DNA from 2 places in the Desulfotomaculum sp. 1211_IL3151 genome. Region 2 is predicted to be linked to the other one. Evidence: a T-box and tRNA genes for the amino acid it is inferred to sense, from the RefSeq annotation. Region 2 holds a T-box; the other holds one or more tRNA genes.
What was found. The T-box of region 2 lies ahead of metG (methionine--tRNA ligase). A T-box ahead of a tRNA ligase gene usually reads a tRNA of that ligase, here a tRNA-Met.
Positions count from the first base shown of each region.

Region 1: it encodes a tRNA-Met, which carries the amino acid that the T-box ahead of metG (methionine--tRNA ligase) is inferred to sense. The anticodon was not compared.

Region 1 covers NZ_JBAIYV010000065.1:14,607-21,529, forward strand. The annotation lists gene secE (preprotein translocase subunit SecE) at 1-333, opposite strand, end outside; gene rpmG (50S ribosomal protein L33) at 414-563, opposite strand; gene tuf (elongation factor Tu) at 938-2,140, opposite strand; tRNA gene V6C11_RS18380 (tRNA-Met) at 2,354-2,430, opposite strand; tRNA gene V6C11_RS18385 (tRNA-Thr) at 2,440-2,515, opposite strand; tRNA gene V6C11_RS18390 (tRNA-Met) at 2,520-2,595, opposite strand; tRNA gene V6C11_RS18395 (tRNA-Tyr) at 2,660-2,745, opposite strand; tRNA gene V6C11_RS18400 (tRNA-Thr) at 2,758-2,833, opposite strand; gene sigH (RNA polymerase sporulation sigma factor SigH) at 2,994-3,638, opposite strand; gene V6C11_RS18410 (NYN domain-containing protein) at 3,837-4,349, opposite strand; gene rlmB (23S rRNA (guanosine(2251)-2'-O)-methyltransferase RlmB) at 4,358-5,089, opposite strand; gene V6C11_RS18420 (DNA repair protein) at 5,200-5,355, opposite strand; gene thyX (FAD-dependent thymidylate synthase) at 5,374-6,108, opposite strand; gene V6C11_RS18430 (Mini-ribonuclease 3) at 6,303-6,737, opposite strand; gene cysS (cysteine--tRNA ligase) at 6,719-6,923, opposite strand, start outside.
Region 2 covers NZ_JBAIYV010000025.1:23,478-30,400, reverse strand. The annotation lists gene holB (DNA polymerase III subunit delta') at 1-98, shown strand, start outside; gene V6C11_RS05060 (PSP1 domain-containing protein) at 88-936, shown strand; gene V6C11_RS05055 (initiation-control protein YabA) at 911-1,225, shown strand; gene rsmI (16S rRNA (cytidine(1402)-2'-O)-methyltransferase) at 1,215-2,069, shown strand; gene V6C11_RS05045 (hypothetical protein) at 2,213-2,629, shown strand; gene V6C11_RS05040 (AbrB/MazE/SpoVT family DNA-binding domain-containing protein) at 2,688-2,948, opposite strand; T-box leader at 3,130-3,370, shown strand; gene metG (methionine--tRNA ligase) at 3,420-4,964, shown strand; gene V6C11_RS05030 (TatD family hydrolase) at 5,204-5,998, shown strand; gene V6C11_RS05025 (hypothetical protein) at 6,082-6,923, opposite strand, start outside.

The DNA of each region.
Region 1 (6,923 bases), on a different contig from region 2:
CAGCATCCAAATTACCACAGCAACCACAGCCACAGAAGCAAGTACTACGCCAGTATAGGTTATAGCTTCCTTACGGGTGGGCCAATGTACCTTTTTTAGTTCATTCTGAACCCCGCGCAGAAATTTGCTTGCGCTGCCAGCCCGATCCGAAACGGAAGACTTTTGTGCCTTTGCCGGTTCTTTTTTAGCTACGGACTTTACAGCATCCTTGGGGACCGCACCCTTCTTATTCTCGGCCCCGCTGGCTTCCTTGATTGCCGTTGTTTCTTTGGCAGCGCTTGCCTTTTTTTGTTCCTTCTTTTGCACAGCCATTGAAAAACGCCACATCCTCATTTTTGTTTTCACCAGAAGTGCCTTGAATAAGGCCCCATATGTAATGCGGTTGATTACAACCTCCGGGGCTAAAACTTGAACTATCTGGTTTCTTTGTGAACGGTGTGTGTGTGACACCACTTGCAATATTTTTTAAGTTCAATCCGGTTAGGATCGTTCTTTTTATTCTTGTCAGTGGTGTAGTTGCGCCGTTTACATTCGGTGCAAGCCAGAGTTACGCCTACTCGCACTGTTGCCACCTCCCTAAAACGAAAAAAGACTTGGACCGATATTGTCTAGTGTTATCTAGTAATATGCGTGTCTAGTAATATACCTTAACAAATTTAACACAAAGTATTGTTGGATGTCAATAGTTATCCGCGCTAACCCATAGTAGTATTTTGCCACATTTGCTGGATTTATATACCACATTTTTCAGCCGTCAGCCCTCAACCATCAGCCTGCAGCTTTTCGTTGTGTTAACTGTTAGTATTGCATCCTTAATGGCCCTGGGCCTTGCCGGCATCTTCTTTGACCGATAGCCCAATGCAAAAGCTAACAGCTAATGGCTAAAGGCTAAAAAGGGGGAGTAGGATCAACCCACTCCCCTTAGGGAACCTTTGCATTATTCGCGGATACCCGTTACTACACCGGCGCCTACGGTACGGCCACCTTCACGGATCGCGAAGCGCAGACCTTCTTCAATGGCGATGGGGGTAATCAGGTCGACATCTACTTTAATGTTGTCACCAGGCATTACCATTTCTACGCCTTCGGGTAGTTCTACGATACCGGTAACGTCCGTGGTACGGAAGTAGAACTGGGGACGATAGCCATTAAAGAAAGGAGTATGACGGCCGCCTTCTTCTTTGGTCAGAACGTATACTTCGGCACTGTATTTGGTGTGGGGTTTAATGCTGCCCGGCTTAGCCAATACTTGACCCCGTTCAATTTCTTTACGGTCTACACCACGCAGCAGGGCACCAATGTTGTCACCAGCTTGGGCATAGTCCAACAGTTTGCGGAACATTTCTACCCCAGTGCACACGGTCTTACGGGGTTTCTCGTTCAGACCAACAATTTCAACCTCATCTTGTACCTTTACTTGACCACGCTCTACACGTCCGGTAGCAACCGTACCACGGCCGGTAATGGAGAACACGTCCTCTACAGGCATTAAGAAGGGCTTATCTACAGCACGTTCAGGATCAGGAATGTAAGCGTCTACATTGTCCATCAGCTGCCAAACCTTGCCGCACCATTCACATTCTCTGGTACCGCAACCGCACTCTAAGGCTTTTAGGCCAGAGCCAGCTACGATAGGAGTGTCATCGCCGGGGAACTCATAGTAGCTTAACAGTTCACGAACTTCCATGTCTACCAGTTCCAGAAGTTCTTCATCATCAACCATGTCAGACTTGTTCAGGAATACTACGATGTAAGGTACGCCAACCTGACGGGACAACAGAATATGCTCACGGGTTTGTGGCATGGGGCCGTCAGCAGCGGATACCACAAGAATAGCACCGTCCATCTGAGCTGCACCGGTGATCATGTTTTTAACATAGTCGGCGTGACCAGGGCAGTCAACGTGTGCATAGTGACGCTTTGCAGTTTCATATTCTACGTGGGAAGTATTGATAGTGATACCACGTTCACGTTCTTCGGGAGCATTGTCGATTTCATCATAACGTCTAACGGCTGCACCGCCAGCTTTAGACAAAACAATGGTAATGGCAGCAGTCAGAGTGGTTTTGCCATGGTCAACGTGACCGATGGTTCCAATGTTTACGTGGGTTTTATTACGTTCAAATTTAGCCTTAGCCATGCTTAAAATTCTCCTCCTCCATTGTTAGGCATTTAGCAGAGATTTATTCCATCTCTAAAGTTATTTCCAAAATTATGCTCTTTTTATACCCTCAATTAGAAGTCCTAGACAAACCATTGTAAACCATTAGCAAAATTCGATAACAATCACAAAAATCCTTCTTTTTATTTATTAAAAAAGAAAAAAGCCAGTCCAATGACTAGCTTGCGTTGTTGGTAGCGGTGACTGGATTTGAACCAGTGACACCACGGGTATGAACCGTGTGCTCTGACCACCTGAGCTACACCGCCATATTCTTTTGGAGCTGCTAACCGGAATTGAACCGGTGACCTTATCCTTACCAAGGATACGCTCTACCTACTGAGCTATAGCAGCATGTTGGTTGCGGGAGGAGGACTTGAACCTCCGACCTTCGGGTTATGAGCCCGACGAGCTACCAACTGCTCTATCCCGCGTCAGCATTGACTAGCTTACCACAAACAAATCCTTTGTGCAAGAAAAACTTGCTTAGTAAATAAATGGTGGAGGGAGAAGGATTCGAACCTTCGAAGTCGTCTGACGGCAGATTTACAGTCTGCTCCCTTTGGCCGCTCGGGAACCCCTCCAGGTTTTCAATTTGGAGCCGACGATGGGACTCGAACCCGCAACCTGCTGATTACAAGTCAGCTGCTCTACCAATTGAGCTACGTCGGCACCGAACATTGATTATGATAACAGATGTATTCTGTCATGTCAACACTTTGAAAGCTGTAATCGATGGAAATTTTAGATGTTTTTAACTATATTTTTTTCTGATTATTTGAAGGTAAATCGGATGTCGTGTAGAATTTTATCACATGTAGAGGATGGCTGGTTAAAGATCTCGTTTCTCTAAATATCTCTCAAGCTTGCGCTTAACCCTCTGGAGTGCGTTGTCAATGGACTTAACATGACGATTCAAGTCCTCCGCAATCTCTTGATAGGATTTCCCTTCAAGATAGGACATAAGCACTTTCCATTCGAGGGAGCTCAGTATTTCTCCCATTTTCTCTTCAATGTCATCGAACTCTTCTCTACTGATAATTAGTTCCTCGGGGTCGGTAATTTTAGACCCGGATATCACATCCAATAGTGTTCGATCAGAATCCTCATCATAAATGGGCTTATTCAGAGAAACATAGGAATTCAGTGGAATATGTTTTTGTCTGGTGGCAGTCTTTATGGCGGTAATAATCTGCCTGGTAATACATAATTCCGCAAAGGCACGAAATGACGATAGTTTGTCCATTCTAAAGTCACGAATTGCTTTATAAAGACCAATCATGCCTTCCTGAATAATATCTTCTCTATCGGCCCCGATAAGGAAATATGAGCGGGCTTTTGCACGCACAAAGTTTTTATATTTGTTAATCAAGAACTCCAGCGCTGCGTCGTCGCCTTCACGCGCAAACTCAACTACATCCTCATCTACCATGATATGATATCCGCCGGAAACTTCTCTTTGTGCATTAGGATTCAAAACTATCGCCCCCGTCTTCTCATCTCTAGGAAAGCATAAAAACAGAAAAAAGCAATCAGAATAGCCCTGCAAAACGAAAACCTGGGGTCTGATTTACCAGTCCTTAGTTAGTTAGTTAGCCCTTTTAAGTTACATGACTAATTATAGCTTATCCCAAAAAGAATCGTCAAGGTAAAATAAATCCAATCCCTGTGGACTTTAGTCCTTTCTGCGCCGCCATTTTTCGAATATCACTCGGATATCTGCGGGAAGCTTGTCTTCCAGATATCCCTCCGTTGGATTGGTTTTGTTAAATTTCTCTTGCCCCTGCTTATTTGCCTTCATTACCTGACTTCTAAACTCCTTTGGCGTTACCCGGTAAGCACCTCTGCCAAAAATAATTTTTTGTTCATCCCAATCAGAGGTAACTACATGCACATTTCCCATTTTACCTAGATCCCCAACGATTCTCTCAATTAGAGCATCTGCCGTTTCACCTTCCTGGGTATAATAAACTTCTATGCCATGGACTATTTCATGGTGCCCAACCCCACTCTTTACCAGGTGAGCATCGAAAACCACTGTTATTGAATTGCCATCAAACCCGGCAAAATTCGCTAGGATATTTATTAATTTATCTCGACTGTGTTCTAAGCCTTTTTCAAGCATCTTCTCAAATTCTGGCCAGGCGTAAATAATATTGTATCCGTCCACCACATAAAATTCTCGCATGGACTAATCTACCCTCTCTGGCGTACCACCTCATATATAAGTAATGCGGCTGCCACAGAGGCATTAAGTGACCCCACACGACCCGCCATCGGCAAACGCACTAACATATCGCATCGTTCCTTGATTAACCTGCCCAGACCTTTTCCTTCTCCCCCAATAACGAGGAGTAACGGCCCCGTTAATTTTGCTTCCCAATGTATCTCTGACCCAGCCATATCTGCACCAACCACCCAAAGGCCTTCATCCTTAAGCTGCCGAATGGTTTGATCCAAATTGGTAACCCTGGCCACCGGAACATATTCCACCGCACCTGCAGAGGCCTTTGCTACCGTAGCCGTCAGAGCCACTGATCTTCTTTGGGGAATAATTACGCCATGGGCACCTGCAGCATCCGCCGTTCGGATGATCGCCCCTAGATTATGTGGATCATTCATTTCGTCCAGCATAATGATAAAGGGATCTTGCCCCTTGGCCCTAGCAATCGCCAAAATCTCCTCAAACTCCACATATTCCTTAGCCGCTGTGTAAGCAAGCACTCCCTGATGTGGTACTCCTGGGTTCATTTTGTCCAGGTGTTCCCGCTCCACCAGTTGGATGGGAATGTTATTTACCTTTGCCAGCTTGGTAATCTCAGCCAGTGGACCGCCGCCGGCTCCTTTGGTCATAACTATTTTATTAATGGGCCGCCCAGCACGGAGAGCTTCCCGCACCGGATTTCTGCCGGCAATAATTTCATTCATGCTAATGCCTCCACTATTTAGAAGTGAGATGTGAGAAGTTGGATGTTAGAATATAAAAGATGACAAAAAATTTCATCCTCTGCTGGTGCCGCTGACGGCATGGTAAGCTATCAAAGCGTGCTTTTTAGCCAAAGGGTCAGAACCACTCCACCAAATGCAGCAAGCAGACCCAATTTAAGAAGTATTTTCTTACGGGCCACTACACCAATAACACCCAAGGTCATTGCAATAACCCAAAGGGCTAGAATAATATAAGGGCTTACCAATTAAATTCACGCTCCTTATTAATCTACCCCGTATTTTTTACGAACCTCCGCCCTTTTACCACAACTTAATTTTCCTTCAGGACAAGGTCCCGTGAGGCATTCGGGGCCGGCAGCAGCAAATAACTGCGGGGCAACTTTCCTAACCAGGTTGAGCATTTCTTCAGCCAGTTTCCGAATCTCCCACTGGGCCCTTTGGCAACAGCGAAGATTAAAAAAGTGTCTCAATTCCCTGGCATTCATGGTGACAATAATTTTTGTCTCTGCGGCATTGGGCAAAACAAACCTGGCATCTTCATAGGCCCCTCGGCCACCTCCCAGTTTCTCTACCCACTGGTCATACCAGACTTGAATTTGGGCCATCTGCTTTTCAAATTCTGCCACTGCCCCCGGCCCCAAGGCCAAAATGGTTTCAGGAACAACATAATCAAAGGTTCCTTGATGATGTTGCCGGGTTTCACCAACATAACGTTGGGATTGCACGCTAAAGCTAGCGATTCGATGTCTGGTTATCTGGGCCAACAGACTCCGGGACACTCCCTCCATACCAAAGGTAAAGCTAACATGTTCGATGGTGCTGTAATGACCCATATCCATCAGTTTTTTTATAAAGGACTGTTGATCTGTGACCGATACATCTTCAATCAGACCATCGATATTGGCCGGCGAATAACATAATCTAGCTGCCATGGCCACAACCTTTTCTGGATTGGGGGTATGTTCCAACAGCCGTACTTTTAATGATACTTTACCCACTCGTCTTCCCTCTTCCAGTTTTTCTTTACATGAAGTAGAAAATGAATACTTCGTGTCCTCCTGAGCTAGCGAAGGATCTTGGATCTAACCTTCCAATGCGGCAAGATCCTTCGCTACCGCTTAGGCTGACATAGCGGATGGCTTAATACCAAGCCTACGGTTCATGGCCATTTTTCAGGGTAGGCCAAGCTAACTTATTGATCTTCTATGGCCCCAATGGCTGTTTTAATAAGCTCAAGAACCCGACTCTGCCGATCTTGCAAATAAAGATAACCAATCAGTGCTTCCAGGGCTGTGGCGTGTCTATATTCCATTAGGTCCGCGTTTTTCGGTAAAGTGGCCGATTTGGCATTTCTGCCTCTTCTGACCACCGCGATCTCTTCTTCGGTTAAGTTTCCTTCCAGTGTATGCAAGGCCTTTGCCTGTGCCCCGGCCCGTACATAACGCACAGCCATTTTATGAAGTTGATTAACCTTAACTGCTCCCTGGCTCAATAGGTATTGACGAATAACCAATTCATAAACAGCATCGCCTATATAGGCCAAAGCAAGACTCGGTAATTGTTCTGGGTTGGTTTTTTTATTTGGCAAAAAGTTGTCCTTAAACAAGCCTACCCCTGCTTTTTCCATCGAACTCCCTGAGGGGTATCCTCCAGTACAATCCCTAACCCCTTTAAGCCATCTCGGATGGCATCGGCCGTAGCCCAATCTTTTTTAGCCCGGGCATCTCGCCTGATTTTTATGATCAGTTGAATTAACCCTTCTGTTAAGGTATCGTCCGTCTGGTTCCCTTCCAGAATAAGTCTGCCTGTCATT
Region 2 (6,923 bases):
CCAAGGAAAAAATACTGGCCAATGCCAATACACGTATGACCCTGGAGGTAATGCTGTTGAAAATACACTCCGATGGAGGAAATGACTATGTCAGTTAGGGTGGTTGGAGTACGCTTTAAAAAAGCAGGTAAAGTATATTATTTTGATCCAGTAGATATTTCCTTGAATAAGGGAGAACATGTCGTGGTGGAGACCACCAGGGGCATCGAGTATGGAGAGGTTGTGGTTGCCCCAAGGGATGTGGCGGATGAAGAGGTTGTGGCACCTTTAAAACAAGTTTTGCACAAGGCTACACCGGAGGATGACCACCAGGTAGCAGCAAACAGGGAAAAAGAACAGAAGGCTTACGAAGTTGCTTTAGAAAAGATAGCCCTGCATCAATTGCCCATGAAATTAATAAGTGTGGAACAGACCTTCGATGGTAATAAAATAATTTTTTACTTTACCGCGGACGGTAGAATTGATTTTCGGGAGTTGGTAAAGGACTTAGCCGCTGTTTTCCGTACGCGCATCGAGTTACGCCAAATTGGCGTCCGTGATGAGGCTAAAATGGTAGGTGGTTTGGGGTGTTGTGGACGTGAACTATGTTGTGCCTCCTGGCTGGCGGATTTTGCCCCGGTATCCATTCGGATGGCCAAGGAACAAAACCTATCATTAAATCCCACCAAGATTTCTGGCATCTGTGGTCGCCTGATGTGCTGCTTAAAATACGAAAATGATGTTTACGAAGAGGCCAAGGCAGATTACCCTGAGATAGGTACCCAAGTGTTAGCCCCAGATGGTGAAGGGAAGATTATTGCGGTAAATATTTTTAGAAAGACGGTAAGTGTGGAATTACAGGAAAGCAAGGTCATTCGAGAATATCCTTTAAGTGATTTGAAAATAAAAAAAGGCCGAGGTGAATGCAACTGTGGCTGCCCTGCCCGGCAGGATTAATCGACTGGAACAGTCCCTTCGTCAAATATGTGACGAAGTGGATCGCTTAAAACAAGAGGTGAAGGAACTAGAAGATGAAAACGCCCGGTTAAGACGGGAAGTAGCAGGCCTCTATCTGGAAGACGGACAGGGTGCTAATGCTCAGAAAAAACCCGGGGCGAGGAATCTTTGGGATTTGTATGATAAAGGTTTTCACATTTGCAATATGTATTTTGGTAAAGGCCGTGAGGGAGAGTGCATCTTTTGTTATGCATTGATGAACCGGGGAGATGCACAGAATGGAACATAAAACAACGGGAACGTTATATCTTTGTGCAACCCCCATTGGTAATTTAGAGGATATCACCCTGAGGGCATTGCGGATTCTCAAAGAGGTGGACTGTATCGCGGCTGAGGATACCCGCCATACCCGGAAGCTCCTAAGTCATTTTGACATCCACACGCCCTTGTTGAGCTATCACTCCCATAGCAGCGAAGGAAAAGAAGAACAACTCATTATGCGATTAAAACAGGGTGAAAATATTGCCCTGGTTTCAGATGCTGGCATGCCCGGCATTTCTGACCCAGGGGCAGATTTGGTGAGGTTGGCCTTGGAACAGGAAATTATCGTGGTGCCACTGCCGGGGGCCTCAGCGGGAATTGCAGCATTGGTTGCCTCCGGTCTTCCTACAAATAAATTTGTCTTCGAGGGCTTCCTTTCCAATCAGCGAAAAACAAGGCGTAAACAGCTGCAGGCCCTAAAATCCGAACAGAGAACCATGATTTTTTATGAATCACCCCATCGTCTAACAGATACCCTTAAGGATATGCTGCAGGAACTGGGAGACCGTCCCGGTGTGGTGGCAAGGGAACTGACAAAGGTTCATGAGGAATTTAAAAGGGGGCTGCTTTCCCAGTTGCTGGTACACTATGATAACAACCACCCCCGTGGGGAGGTTTGTTTAATTGTGGGTGGGGCGGCAAAGGAAGAGCTCGGTGGAGAGGTGACAAATCAATGGGCTGAAATTTCCCTTGCCGAGCATATAGAATCACTGCTGCAGCAGGGCTATGATAAGAAAGAGGCGATTAAACAGGTGGCAAAGCTGCGAGGTCTACCCAAGAGGGAAGTATATGCAGTGGTGCATAAGGCTTAAGGGTATTTCTTGGGGGTCTAGCTGTTAGCCATCCGTCCTTAGCCGTGAGCTTTTTTACCTGTTAACACCAAATAATGGATAAGAAAAAATATTCTGGCAATTATTCAGGGGTTAATTTATAATAAGCCCAAGGGGTGGGTTTGATGGAAGAAGTTTTAAAATTAATCCTAAATAAAATTGGCAATATGGACTGCAAGTTAGATCAAATAGATAATCGACTAAATGCTGTAGATAATCGGTTAGATCAAATAGATAACCGACTGGATGCTGTAGATAATCGGTTAGATCAAATAGACAACCGACTGGATGCTGTAGATAATCAGTTAGAGCAAATGGATAATCGATTAGATGCCATAGATAGTAGGCTGGGCGGCATTGATAACCGATTGGATAATATGGAACAGGAGAATGAGAGAAGGTTTAACCAGTTGGAGGTTGCACTCCAAGAAATTAATAAAGATATAAAAGATATTAAGCATAAAGACATAGTTGACAGTTGTTATTATGATAAAAAGATAAAGGCCCTAGAAAAAGAAGTGTTTAGAATAAAGGATATGTAGAATTCATAACATCCAATAAAAACGAGAGGCTGCATCGGCCTCTCGTTTTTATTGGATGTTATACAACTTCTTTATTAACGCTTTCTCCCATGGCGACAATACACTCGTGACATACCATTTTTCCTTTGTAATGGGTAACATCCGAAGCATTACCGCAGAATACACAAGCGGGTTCGTATTTGCGTAAAATAATTTTCTCGTTATCCACATAAATTTCCAGGGCGTCTTTTTCGTCTATGCCCAGTGTACGGCGCAATTCGATGGGAATAACCACCCTGCCTAGCTCGTCCACTTTACGAACAATACCTGTGGATTTCATTCCGCTATCCCTCCCTATTATGCAATCGACACGATACCAGATTTTACTACAACTAATCATACCAGTACTAACCGAAATAGTCAATATTTTACTTTTATTTTTGTAATTTTATGGTATAAAATTTAAAGTTTTGGGGAAAACTTGACATGTGAAAATTTGTTTTATAAAATCGTTGTATAATATAAAAGCAATGATAGGGATGAGTAAATTGAGGCTGCCCTTAAAGAGAGCGGGGTAAGGTGAAAGCCCGCAGGGTAAGAGCGATTGAACATGGCCTTGGAGCTGCTGGTTCGAATGGATAGCCTATTAGGGCCAGCCGGAGAAGCAACGTTAATGCTTATGGTGCATGTGCACAACGGAGGCTGTCATCTTAGATGACAGTGAATTAGGGTGGTACCGCGGGTAATAACCTCGCCCCTGTAAGGGAGCGAGGTTTTTTATTTTCTAATTATAATATAAGAAGGGATGTTTATGAAAATGGGCAATTTCTACATTACCACACCCATATATTACCCCAGCGATAATCTGCATATCGGTCATGCCTATACCACGGTTGCAGCAGATGCCATGGCTCGCTATAAGAGGCTAACTGGCTACGATGTATGGTTTTTAACCGGTTCGGATGAACACGGGCAAAAAATTGAACGAGCTGCCAAAGCCAAAGACCAAACCCCAAAGGAATATGTGGATCATATTGTGGACGGTTTTAAAAGGCTGTGGCAAAGGCTGGATGTAAGTTATGATGACTTTATCCGTACCACCGACGAACGTCACCGCAAGGTGGTGCAAAAGTTTTTCCAACAACTTTATGAACAAGGGGACATCTATAAATCTGAATATGAAGGGTGGTACTGTACCCCCTGCGAAACATTCTTTACTGAATACCAGTTGGCCGAGGGTAAGTGTCCCGATTGCCAAAGGGAAGTAGAAAAGGTTAGGGAGGAAAGCTATTTCTTCCGTCAATCAAAGTATGCCGAACGCTGGTTAAAGTTCATCGAAGAAAACCCAGATTTTATTCAACCAGTATCCCGTCGTAACGAAATGGTTAGTTTTGTGAAGCAAGGTTTGGAGGATCTTTGTGTCTCCAGAACGACCTTTGACTGGGGCATTCAAGTACCCTTTGATCCCAAACACGTGGTCTATGTTTGGGTGGATGCCCTAACAAATTACATTTCTGCCCTTGGCTATCATACGGAAAATGATAGCCTTTACCAAAAATTTTGGCCCGCTGATATTCACCTGGTAGGGAAGGACATTGTGCGGTTCCACACCATTATTTGGCCCATGATGTTAATGGCCTTGGATTTACCCCTGCCAAAGAAAGTTATTGGGCATGGCTGGCTGTTGCTGGATAGTGGAAAGATGTCTAAATCCAAGGGAAATGTAGTGGATCCCCACCTGTTAATTGATAAATATGGGGTTGATGCGGTGCGCTATTTCCTCCTAAGGGAACTTCCCTTCGGCTCCGATGGTTTATACTCGGAGGAAGCCATGGTAAAACGCATGAATACAGATTTAGCCAATGATTATGGTAACCTATTATCCCGATCTGCTACGATGATGGAAAAATACCAACAGGGTGTACTTTCGATGCCCGGCACCCCTGAGGGGCCAGATGCTGAACTGATTGATTTGGCCGCAGCTACACCCAAAATGGTAGAAGAATACATGGAGAAAAGTGAGCTATCCAACGCCTTAGCGGCCATCTGGCAGATGGTCGGCAGGGCTAACAAGTACCTTGAGGAAACAGCTCCCTGGACCTTGGCTAAGAATGGTCAGAACGAAAGATTAAATACGGTATTATATAATGTGGCCGAAATTATGCGCTTTGCCACGGTTATGGTTACTCCCTTTATGCCAAACCTACCAGCCCGTGTTTGGCCCCAATTAGGCATTGAGGATAAACCAGAACTTCATACCTGGGAGAGCCTACGTTGGGGTAAACTCCCTGCGGCAACCACCGTCAAACGCGGGGAAGTGCTGTTTCCCCGGATTGATTTGAAGACACTGGAATAGGACTGGGTTATGTTACTACCATGGGTGGTGTTGTTGGTTATCAATAACACTTCCCATGGTAATTTTTAACTATTAGCCATTGGCCGTCAGCCCTTCGGACTTTGGGGTATTTCTTAGGGGTCGGCAGGGGCTTTTGTGGAGCCTATCCAGTAAAGGCAGGCGTAATTGGTAATTCACGATTTGACAGGAATTATGATGGACCCGACAAGTGGCTGAGGGCTGAAAAGGAGGTTAACGAAATGCTCATAGATTCCCACGCTCATCTTGACAACCCGCGTTTTCAGGAGGATTTGGACCAGGTGATTGCCCGGTGCGAGGAGAAGTTAACGGCGGTAATTAATGTGGGATATGATCTTGCATCTTCTAAACGATCGATTAAATTGGCCGAGACCTATCCTTTTATTTTTGCAGCGGTGGGTATTCATCCCCATGATGCCAAGGAAGCTCCGGAAAACTATCTGGAACAGCTTAGAGAAATGGCAGAGCACCCCAGGGTGGTGGCCATTGGGGAAATGGGGCTGGATTATTATTACGACTTATCCCCCAGGGATATCCAACAAAGGGTTTTTCGAGGGCAACTACTCTTGGCAAAGGAATTAAAAAAACCCTTTATTATTCATGACCGTGATGCTCACGGGGATATTATGCAGATATTACGAGAGGAAGCACCATACCCTGCGGGGGGAGTCATGCATTGTTTCAGTGCCAGTTGGGAGATTGCCCAGGAATGCATGAAACTTGGCTTATTTATTTCTCTGGCTGGTCCGGTAACCTTTGCCAACGCCGGAAAACTAAAGGATATAGCGGTTAAGACCCCCTTGGATCGCTTATTAGTGGAAACAGATTGCCCTTATCTAACACCGGTACCTCACCGGGGTAAGCGCAATGAACCAACCTATGTTCAACACACCGTAGATCATGTGGCAGAGCTAAGAAACATGAGTGCCAGCGAGTTGTCCCTACAGGCGGCGGAAAATACCATTCAATTGTTTAATCTGCCTATAATAACCAAGGGAAATAGCTACCGGTCATAGTCATCCGCCGGCAGGCCATGAGCCATGGCTCATGGCCTGCTTAGTTATGGTTGTTTGGTAAACTACCATGGGCTAAGGATTCATTAAACAGGGCTAAAGGTTAAATCGTCGATGAGAGCAGCGCAGGTATTCGATGATTCCGGTGTAAATACAAAGCTAAGCATAGCGGATGTTGTACCCTCCGGTGCCACACCAGAAATACGGAATGGTTGATAGGTATCACTCAGATCCTGGGATCGGATTGTTTGGTTAACGGAATTAATAGGGTTGCCTGAAGCATCTAAGTACATGATCTGGGCCATCAGAGTAAAGGCACAGGGGTTCATCATTTTTTGCAAAGACCTGGCCCAGAAAGCTAGCTCATAGGATTGGCCGCCAACAACATCAGGAACACTTCTGACCAGACTGGCGGGCCTGGTTGGGCAAAAACCTAATTCCACCGCTTGACCAGTTCTGCCATTGGGGTTTGGTGCGACATTTTCACCCTGCCAATTAGTGGGGATATTTCCGGTAAAATCTTCAAAGGAATCTTGAATACCCAGGGTTGCGGTGTCGCAACCATCGGGGAAAATAGAAATAAACAGTTGGGTTTCCTCAACCACTTTAATGACTAAAGAAATAGTGGCAATTTGCTGAATGCGGTTTGATTTATGCAGATCAAAGTCTACTTGGAGATCCACATTGCGAAAATCAATTTCTATATTATTGGGGTTCATAACAATCAGGGCAGGTCTAACATCGATCACTTTAGTAAAAGATATATCCTCACCCAAATGACGCACATCATCGTGTTTATCTACATAATAGATTTGCTTGTGAATAGTGCCATGAATGCGAATACCCTTTAGCTCTCTGGGCCCACATACGGCTTCACCTACATGGAAAGTGGCCTTTGGGCTGTTGCAATTGGCTGGGTGATAACCTG